Regions from separate parts of the Arthrobacter sp. NicSoilB11 genome, predicted to be linked through region 2. Evidence: riboswitches for the same ligand, from Rfam matches in the RefSeq annotation. Region 2 holds a riboswitch; each other region holds the start of a gene.

The links. Region 2 has a riboswitch for S-adenosylmethionine ahead of LDO14_RS07060 (homoserine O-acetyltransferase). Riboswitches for the same ligand answer to the same signal wherever they lie in the genome.
Region 1: another riboswitch for S-adenosylmethionine. It lies ahead of LDO14_RS18915 (DUF1737 domain-containing protein); the one in region 2 lies ahead of LDO14_RS07060 (homoserine O-acetyltransferase).
Region 3: another riboswitch for S-adenosylmethionine. It lies ahead of LDO14_RS12870 (aminotransferase class V-fold PLP-dependent enzyme); the one in region 2 lies ahead of LDO14_RS07060 (homoserine O-acetyltransferase).

The regions. Positions count from the first base shown of each region.
Region 1 covers NZ_AP024657.1:4,054,068-4,057,307, reverse strand. Annotated here, with positions in the region: gene LDO14_RS18925 (O-succinylhomoserine sulfhydrylase) at 1-1,149, opposite strand, end outside; gene LDO14_RS18920 (rhodanese-like domain-containing protein) at 1,150-1,560, opposite strand; gene LDO14_RS18915 (DUF1737 domain-containing protein) at 1,557-1,832, opposite strand; SAM riboswitch class IV at 1,846-1,961, opposite strand; gene opgC (OpgC domain-containing protein) at 2,187-3,240, shown strand, end outside.
Region 2 covers NZ_AP024657.1:1,522,910-1,526,149, reverse strand. Annotated here, with positions in the region: gene LDO14_RS07060 (homoserine O-acetyltransferase) at 45-1,160, opposite strand; SAM riboswitch class IV at 1,173-1,288, opposite strand; gene LDO14_RS07055 (bifunctional o-acetylhomoserine/o-acetylserine sulfhydrylase) at 1,389-2,711, opposite strand; SAM riboswitch class IV at 2,755-2,869, opposite strand; gene LDO14_RS07050 (VOC family protein) at 3,088-3,240, shown strand, end outside.
Region 3 covers NZ_AP024657.1:2,772,118-2,775,357, forward strand. Annotated here, with positions in the region: gene rsgA (ribosome small subunit-dependent GTPase A) at 1-242, shown strand, start outside; gene hisN (histidinol-phosphatase) at 287-1,099, shown strand; SAM riboswitch class IV at 1,252-1,365, shown strand; gene LDO14_RS12870 (aminotransferase class V-fold PLP-dependent enzyme) at 1,402-2,820, shown strand; gene LDO14_RS12875 (class I SAM-dependent methyltransferase) at 2,923-3,240, shown strand, end outside.

The sequences.
Region 1 (3,240 bases), 1.9 Mb from region 2:
TACCGAGAGCCGTACCACGCCGTCACTGAGCCCAATGGCGGCGCGCCCTTCCGGCCCCATGGCGCGGTGCGTGGTGGTGGCGGGGTGCGTGATCAGGGACTTCGAATCACCAAGGTTGTTGGAGATGTCGATGATGCGCAGCCCGTCCAGCAGTGCGAAGGCCGCTTCCTTGCCGGAGCGCCCGCCGGAGGGAGCCAGCTCAAGCGTGAGGACCGTACCGCCGGCGCTCATCTGCCGTGCCGCCAGGTCGTACTGCGGGTGGGACTTGAGCAACGGGTACTTCACCCAGCTCACGGCGGGCTGTTCTTCCAGCCACTCTGCGAGCCGGAGCGCCGTGGCGGAGGAATGGTTCACGCGCAGGCTCATGGTCTCCAGGCCCTTGGTCAGGACCCAGGCGTTGAACGCCGAGAGTGCAGGCCCGGTGTGGCGCATGAGCTGTTTTACGGGACCGTCGATGAACTCCTTGGTGCCCAGGATGGCGCCGCCCATGACCCTGCCCTGGCCGTCGATGTGCTTGGTGCCGGAGTAGACGATGACGTCGGCGCCCAGGTCACCGCAGCGCTGCAGCAGGGGAGTGGCGAAGACGTTGTCCGCCACCACCTTGGCGCCGGCGGCATGCGCAAGTTCGCTGACCGCGGCGATGTCCACGATCTCCTGCATCGGGTTGGACGGGGATTCGAAGAAGACGGCGGTGGTGGGCTTGGAGAGGGCCTCGCGCCACTGGTCCAGGTCCGGCCCGTCCACGAAGACGGTCTCCACGCCCCACCGGGGAAGGATCTCGTTCAAAATCACGAAGCACGAACCGAACAGCGACCGGGCGGCCACCACCCGGTCGCCGGCAGCCAGCAGGGCACCAAGCGCGGTGAACACCGCGGACATGCCCGACGCCGTCGCGAAGCAGGCTTCGGTGCCTTCCAGCAGCCGGAGCCGCTCCTGGAAGGTGGCCACGGACGGGTTTCCGTAGCGGGAGTAGACAAAGCGTTCGTCCTCGCCGGTGAAGGCGCGTTCAGCTGCTGCCGCGGATTCGTAGACGAAGCCGGAGTTCAGGAAGATGGCCTCGGACGTTTCCTGGAAGTTGGTGCGGTCCAGCCCGCCACGGACAGCCTGGGTGTCGGGGTTCCAGCCGGGGGCGTCTTGGTTGAAGGTCACTTAGTTCTTTCCGAGGTTGGTGGGAAGGCCGCGGTTTTTCCAGCCGTTGACGGTGCGTTCGCCATAGCGGTCCGGCTCGCCTTCAAAGCCCTCCAGCACGTTGTAGGAGGTGAAGCCGGCCCGGGTGGCCGCGATGGCTGCCGCGATGGACCGCTGGCCGGAGCGGCACAGGAACACCAGTTCGGTTGAACGGTCCTCGGGCGCCTGCTGGCTGAGGTCGTTGATGAAGTCGGGGTTGGGGATGCCGCCGGGGAAGGTCCACTGGATGAAGAGGGGGTCGTTGTCCGTGGCCTTGGTGTCCGGAATGCCGATGTGGGCCCATTCGCCCTCGGTGCGGACGTCCACCAGGATGGCGCCCTGTTCCAGCTTCTCCCATGCTTCCTGGGGCGTGAGGTCTCCCGCGTAGCTCATGCGTGGCCCTCGCCGTCGAACTCGCCTTCAAATTCGGCGTCCAGTTCATCCACTGCGGTGGCAACCGCGGCATCGGCCGAGGCGATTGCCGCCGGAAGGACCACTGCCTGCGCCACGATCACGCTGGTGCCGTTGAAGGTGGCTGCCGGGCTGCCGTGCAGCACATAGCCGTCGGCCAGGGCCGTGGAGATCCGCTCGCAGAATGAACGGTCATCCGGGCCGGTGATCAGGCGGTAGGACAATTTTTCGTCAGGGGCAGGTGCGTCAGACACGACGGATCTCCTTCTTTCACGCTTGCAGCTCGAATCGGTCGATATGCCGAGTATTCACCTGAGGCACCCCGCCGCGAAAGGGAGGGTTGCCGACCGGCCAGTCAGGGCTTCACACCGGTACTCATTACTCCCCAAAAACGTAACATCTGCCGCGCCAAGCCGCACCGCCGCCGTCGTCATGTTCCGTAATTGAGCAGCGCTGAAGGGAGGCGCGGGGTTGAAGGAAAGCGCGACGGCGGACATCGCCGCAGGTGGGCGGCCGGCCACGTGCCGCCCGGGGCCGCAGGGCCGATAAAGTTCTTACCGGGGCGCCGCCCCGTCGTCACAGCAATGAGCACCGGGGGTCCTGTCAGCATGCGGGCAAACACATCGCGCCACCAGGCCGCCATCCGGGGGACCCGCCGGCCGTCCATCGGGGCGTTCCTGGCCGCGGCCCTCGTCAGCCTCCTGGCCCTGCTGGCGGCTGCGCCGGCGCATGCGGCGGACGTTGCGCCGGAAAAGGGAAAGCCCTGGCTGGGCGCGGTGCTCGAGTGGGGCGAGGACACCGCCGCAGGTTTCAGCGGCCGGCTTGGTGCCAGTCCGGCCGTCTTCGGCCACGACATCACCATCCCCTACCGCGATGCGGAACGGAACGACCTTGACGGCTTCCTTCAGCAGGCCGCGTCCCTAGGCGCCCACGCCCTGCTCACGGTGAAGCCGTCAGTGCCCCTGGACCAGCTCGGCACCGCGGAAGCGGAAGCATTCGCAGCGCAGGTGCGCGACCTTACGTCCGGGTTCAAGGGGCAGCTGCTGATCCGGTTCGCCCCGGACATGAATGCAAGCTGGGTGGCCTGGGGCCAGCAGCCCGCCGCGTACCGGCAGGCCTTCAGGGCTGTGGCGGCAGCGTTCAAGAAGTACGACGGCGGCCGGGCCACCTTGGTGTGGGCGCCTTACCTGGGCAAGGACTACCCCTTTGACCGCAACCGGGATGCCCCGCAGCCCGGAACCGAAGGCTTTTCCCTCCTGGACACGAACGGCGACGGGGCCTGGAACTCAAGCGACAGCGCCTACGCCCCTTACTACCCGGGCGACGACGCAGTGGACTGGGCGGGGCTGGCCGCCTATCACGACGACACGGCCGGCGGCCCCGCCGTCAACTCCCAGCCGAGGGCCGGCGAGCTCCAGGACATGCTGACGGCCTCCGGCGGCGAAAACTTCTACGGCACCTATTCCGAGGGGCGCAACAAGCCGTTCCTCCTCCAGACCTCTGCTTTCTACAGCCCCGCGTCCGGCGGCGCGCAGGAGGCGGACATCAAGGCGGGCTGGTGGGACCAGGTGGTGGGAACTGCCACTTCCCCAGCTTTTGCCGGGACGGCCGCCGTTGTCTGGGACGAGCGCACCAGCACCAGGGATACCGGCGTGGCGAGCA
Region 2 (3,240 bases):
CCGATTAGTGCAGAAGGCATCTGCAGGAATGCACATGCGGGGCGCTAGGCCAGGAAGCTGCTCCGGAGCTGGCTGCCCAGCTGCCCGATCTCTGTCAGGAACCCGTCGTGCCCGATCGGCGCCTGGATGACGTGCACGTCCACGTCCCCCGGCAGGGCCTGGGCCAGCTCACGGGACTGCGACGGGAAATACAGCCGGTCCGAATCCACGGCGGCCACGAAGAACCTGGCGGTGGACCTGGCCAGGGTTTCGGCCAGGGTTCCGCGGCCCCGGCAGATGTCATGGCTCATCAGCGCCTCGGTGAGGGCGATATAGCTGTTGGCGTCGAAGCGCTTCACGAGCTTGCTGCCCTGGTGGTCCAGGTAGCTTTCCACCTGGTAGCGGCCGCGGGCGGCCAGAGCCTCACCCTTCAGGGGCGACTCCGGCGCCTGGGGTTCCCGGCCGAAGCGGCCTTCCAGTTCAGCCGCGGACCGGTAGGTGATGTGGGCAATGCGCCGGGCAAGTGCCAGCCCGGCTTCCGGGCAGGGGCCGCCGTAGTAGTCGCCGCCGTTGAAGTGTGGGTCCTGCCGGATGGCCAGGGTCTGGGCCTGCGCGAAGGCGATCTGTTCCGCCGTGCTCGCGGCACCCACGGAGATGACGGCGCAGCGCTGCACCCTCTCCGGGTAGGTCACTGCCCATTCAAGGGCGCGGGCGCCGCCCATGGATCCGCCCAGGACAGCGAACCAGCTGCTGATGCCCAGCTGGTCAGCCAGCCGGGCCTCTGCCACCGTGCTGTCCCGCAGGGTGACCAGGGGGAAGCGGGAGCCCCAGGGGGCTCCGTCCGGGGCGGCCGACGACGGGCCCGTGGACCCGTAGCAGCCGCCCACGATGTTGACGGACACCACGAAGAACTTGTCCGTGTCCACGGGAGCGCCGGGACCGGCCAATTGTTCCCACCAGCCTTCTTCGTCCGTGTCGCCGCGGGTCACGTGGGTGCTGCCGGTCAGGGCGTGCTCGATCAGGATGGCGTTGCTGGCGTCGGCGTTGAGCGTGCCCCAGGTTTCGTAGGCCAGCGTGACGTCCGGGAGGTGCCCCCCGGCTTCGAGTTCCAGCCCTCCGATGGAGGCGTAGCGGACAATTCCGTGTTCGGGGATGGTGGTTCGGGCGACGGTAACCGTCATGGCAAGACCTCTTCTACGCGCTTGCCTGCCGTCGTCTGACCGGCAGGCCAGGTCCTCACCCGGGGCACCCCACCGCGGATGGAGGGTTGCCGGCCAGCAAGCCGGGGCTGTCACTGGCACTCATGACCTGGTTCGAGTGTACGAAACACCCCCCGCTCCAGGCCAAGAGTGTGACTGGTTGTGACTTCCCCGCTTGCCGGCCCTTCCGGCGTCAGCCCTGGCGCGCTTTTAGCTCTGGGCGTCTTTGGCAGCGCGGAAACCCGCTTCCAGGTCGGCCAGGATGTCGTCGATGTGCTCCAGGCCAACAGAGAGCCGGACCAGTCCCGGATTCACCCCGGCCACCGCTTGCTGCTCCGGCGAGAGCTGGCTGTGGGTGGTCGACGCCGGGTGGATGACCAGGGAGCGGACGTCGCCGATGTTGGCCACGTGGGAGTGCAGCTCCAGGGCGTCGACGAAGCGCTTGCCCGCCTCCGCTCCGCCGGCAAGGTTGAAGGCCACGACGGCGCCCGTTCCCTTGGGCCCGTACTTGCGGCCACGCTCGTACCAGGGGCTGGAGGGCAACCCGGCGTAGGCGACGGATTCGACGTCGTCCCGTCCTTCCAGCCAGCGCGCCACTTCAGTGGCGTTGGCAACGTGGCGTTCCACCCGCAGGCTCAGCGTCTCCAGGCCCTGGGAGATCAGGAAGGCGTTGAAGGGGGAAACCGCCGAGCCAAGGTCGCGCAGCAGCTGGACGCGGGCCTTGAGGATGTAGGAGAGGTTGGCACCCAGCGCACCGTCGGCGCCTAGGTCGCGGGCGTAGACCAGGCCGTTGTAGGTGGGGTCCGGGGTGTTGAAGCCGGGGAACCGTTCAGGGTCCTTGCCGAAGTCGAATTTGCCGGAGTCCACGATCACGCCGGCAATTGCGGAGCCGTGGCCGCCCAGGTATTTGGTGGCGGAGTGGATCACGATGTCCGCACCCCACTCCAGTGGGCGGATCAGGTAGGGCGTGGACAGGGTGTTGTCCACGATCAGTGGCACGCCTGCCTGGTGGGCCACCTCGGAGATGCCTTCGATGTCCAGGACGTCCTGGCGGGGATTGGACACCACTTCACCGAAAAAGAGCTTGGTGTTCGGCTGGACGGCGTCGCGCCACTGGTCCAGGTTGTCGGGATCCTGGACGAAGGTGACCGAGATGCCGAACTTCTTCAGGGTGTGGGCGAACAGGTTGTACGTTCCGCCATAAAGGCTGGGGCTCGCCACAATATGGTCCCCCGCCTCCGCAATGTTCAGCACCGCGAACGTCTCGGCGGCCTGGCCAGAGCTCAGCAGCAATGCGGCCAGGCCTCCCTCAAGGCTGGCGATCCGCTGTTCGACGGCATCCTGGGTGGGGTTGCCGATCCGGGTGTAGATGGGTGCAAGTTCGGCGAGGGCAAAGCGGTTGGCTGCGCTTTCGGCGCTGGGGAACACGAAGGACGTGGTCTGGTAAATGGGGAGCGCGCGGGCTCCTGTGGCACTGTCGGGCTCCTGGCCGGCATGGATCTGGCGGGTTTCGAAAGACCATCCGTTGGACATCTCAGTCTCCTATGACATGGGCCCGGAATGCGTGGGGCAGTACGGGCCGCGCTTGCTTCCGGCTCTTGCCGGACAGCCAGGTCCTCACCCGGGGCACCCCACCGCGGGTGGAGGGTTGCCGGCCAGCGAGCCGGGGCTTGGCGCTGGCGCTCATGACCTGCGCCCAGTCTAGGAACGGGGTAGTCGCCGTGGACAGCATTGTGACGAACAAGGTCGCCCTGCATGGCTTTCGAGCCGCCACAGGTGGGCCGCCCCGCACCCGGCCGGGGACGCCGCCGTCGTCCTTCTTGCCCATGTTCCCGGCCCTTTTCCCGGCCCTTTTCCAGTAAGGGTACCCTTAGCTGAGAGCCGGATCACAAAGTGCCAAGATGTTGCCATGCGCATGGATCACGTCTCTTACGCCTGTGAACAAGATGGCCTCGCGGCCACTACCGAACGTATTTCATCTGCCCTCGGCGTTGAGGCAGTGAAGGGCGGGGTGCACCCCCGGTTCGGAACCCGGAATATGATCATCCCGCTCGCCGGGCAC
Region 3 (3,240 bases), 1.2 Mb from region 2:
TGGCGCACGTGGACCCTGACCGCATCCTGCGCTCCTTCCCGGACCTCTCCCCCGGCATCGAGAACTGCGAACGGGGCTGCAAGCACACCGCAACCGCAGTGAACTGCGGCCTCGACGACTGGGTGGCAGGCGGACACGCAGGTCCCACCGGCGCGGCCCGGCTGGCCTCGCTGCGGCGCCTGCTTGGCACGGACCCGAGGATGGAAGCACAGGAAACCAAGGAGCTCGGCAGCGTCAACTGACGCGTTCTCCCGGCAGAACCGTCCACAGACGGTAGTTTGGAACCATGATCCAACCCGCTTCGAGCTACAACGATGACCTGCGCCTGGCCCATGTCCTGGCCGACTCCGTGGATGACCAGACCATGAGCCGCTTCAAGGCCCTGGACCTCCACGTTGAGACCAAGCCGGACCTGACGCCGGTCACCGACGCGGACAAGGCCGCCGAGGAAGCCATCCGGGGCCAGCTCTCCCGTTCACGCCCCCGCGACGCCGTCCTGGGCGAGGAATTCGGCAGCACCGGCCACGGTTCCCGGCGCTGGATCATCGACCCCATTGACGGAACCAAGAACTTTGTCCGCGGCGTTCCCGTATGGGCCACGCTGATCGCCCTCGTGGATGAGGGCGAACCGGTGGTGGGCGTCGTCAGCGCCCCGGCCCTGGGCAAGCGCTGGTGGGCGGCGAAAGGCATGGGCGCGTACATGGGCAGGTCCCTTGCCGCCGCCACCCGCCTTCGCGTGTCCAACGTGTCGAAGCTTTCCGACGCCTCCCTCTCCTACTCCAGCCTGGGCGGGTGGAAGGAACGCGGAAACCTTGACGAGTTCCTCGGCCTTACCGAGGATGTCTGGCGGACCCGGGCCTACGGGGATTTCTGGTCGTATTGCATGGTGGCCGAGGGCTCTGTGGACATCGCCTGCGAACCCGAGCTGAACCTCTATGACATGGCTGCCCTGGTGCCGATCGTGGTGGAGGCCGGCGGCCGGTTCACATCCCTGGAAGGCGAGGACGGCCCGTTCGGCGGGAACGCCCTGGCCACGAACTCAATCCTGCACTCGGAGGTCCTGCACCGATTGAACCCGTACCTGGACGATCTGCTGTAACTCACGCGCTTTCCACGTTTGAACGAATAATGCGACGCCGGACACCTCCCAAGGCAGGTGCCCGGCGTCGTTTATTCGGCGGCGCGTAACAAAGCCCTTAACAATTGCCGCGGCTTCAGTCCTGGCCGCCCCATGTCCTACGCTTTTATGCAGGTCACGAGTGCCAGCGCAAAACCCCGGTTTGCTGGCCGGCAACCCTCCATTCGCGGTGGGGTGCCCCGGGTGACGACCAGGCCGGTCCGGAGCGGATGCGGCAAGCGCGGATTCCACTATGCCGGAGTCCTGTACCAAGTGAGGTCTCTGTGACAACTGCCACCGTCTCCCCCCAGCCCGTCATTGCCGAAGCTGCCGTCCCCCATGCACGCCACGCCGCAGCCGGCCGGCCGCTCGCTGCGGTCACCGGCGCCGAAATCCAGGCGCCCCTGATTTCAGGCGGCCACGTGCGGTACGCCAACCTCGATTACGGCGCCTCCGCCCCGGCACTGTCCGTAGTGTCCGCTTACCTGAATGAGATCCTCCCCTACTACGCCAGCGTCCACCGCGGGGCAGGATACGCATCCCAGATCAGCACCTCCGTGTACGAGAACGCGCGCAGCATCGTCAGGGATTTCGTGGGCGGCCGCCCGGATGATTCGGTCATCTTCACCCGCAACACGACGGATTCGCTGAATCTGCTGGCCGGCTGCCTTCCCGTGACCGATGGCCGCCACGACGGCGAAGTGCTGTACCTGGACATCGAACACCACGCCAATCTCCTGCCGTGGCAGGGCGTCCCGCACCGCAGCATCGTCGCCGCCGACACCATCACCGGCACCCTTGAGGCCGTACGTGCCGAGCTTGGACAGGGCGGTGTCAGCCTGGTCGCGGTCACCGGGGCCTCCAACGTGACCGGCGAAATCCTCCCCATCCGGGCGCTGGCCGCGCTGGCCCACGAACATGGCGCACGGATCGTGGTGGATGCGGCCCAGCTCGCGCCGCACCGCCGCATAGACATCAGCGCGGATGACGTCGACTACCTCGCCTTCTCCGGCCACAAGCTGTACGCGCCCTTCGGCGCCGGCGTCCTGGTGGGGCGCCCGGACTGGCTGGACGCCGGCGTCCCGCACCTCGCCGGGGGCGGCGCCGTCAAGGAAGCCAGGCTCGACGGCGTCAGCTGGGCCACCGGCCCGGCCCGCCATGAGGGGGGCTCGCCGAACGTCCTGGGGGCCGCCACGCTGGCCCGCGCCAGCCAGGTCATTGCCGGCCTGGACCAGGAACGCTGGCACGCCCACGAGTCCGCCATCCGCTCCTTCCTGGTGGAGGGACTCCAGCGGATCGACGGCGTCACGGTTCACCAGATCTTCAAGGACACCAACCCCGAAACGGACACCATCGGGGTGGTCAACTTCTCCGTCGAGGGTTACGACGCAGGACTGGTGGCTGCGTACCTTTCGGCAGAGCATGGCGTGGGCCTGCGTGACGGGCGCTTCTGCGCCCACCCCCTGCTGAAGCGCCTGGGCCTGCCGTCCGGTTCCCTCCGCGCCAGCTTCGGCGTCGGTTCGCGCCTGGAAGATGCCGAGCGCCTGCTGGCCGGCATCCAGGCGCTCCGGAGCAACGGGCTGGGCTGGGACTACGTGGTGGACGCAGGCCGCTGGGTCCCTGCCAACGACACCCGCACCTACCCGCACTGGGCGCCCAACACCCCTGGAACAGCCGGCGCAGCGCCCTGCATCGACGACTGACGCCGGAGACCGGCCACTCCTGTTTCAGCCGGCTGACCGTGTGCCAGGGGAATGCGGTAAATTCGAAAGGTACCGCAGGACGTCAGCTGAAGGAGGCCACGCGTGGTTCGGGGTGGCCCCAAGCTTGATCACGGGCGGCGCAGGGAACTGGGCCAGAGCTTCCAGGACGGCGGCAGGCACTACCAGCGCGTCCGGCCCGGCTACCCTGAGGAGTCAGCCCGGTGGCTGGTGCCCGCCGACGCCCATGAAGCCCTCGACGTGGGTGCCGGTACCGGAAAATTCACCGCGCTGCTGCTGGACATGGGGCTGGACGTCACGGCCGTGGACCCCTCGGCGGACATGCTCGCCCAGCTTACGGAACACTACCCGGCTGCCACGGCGATGCCGGGGACTGCCGAGGCCACAGGCCTGCCCGACGCC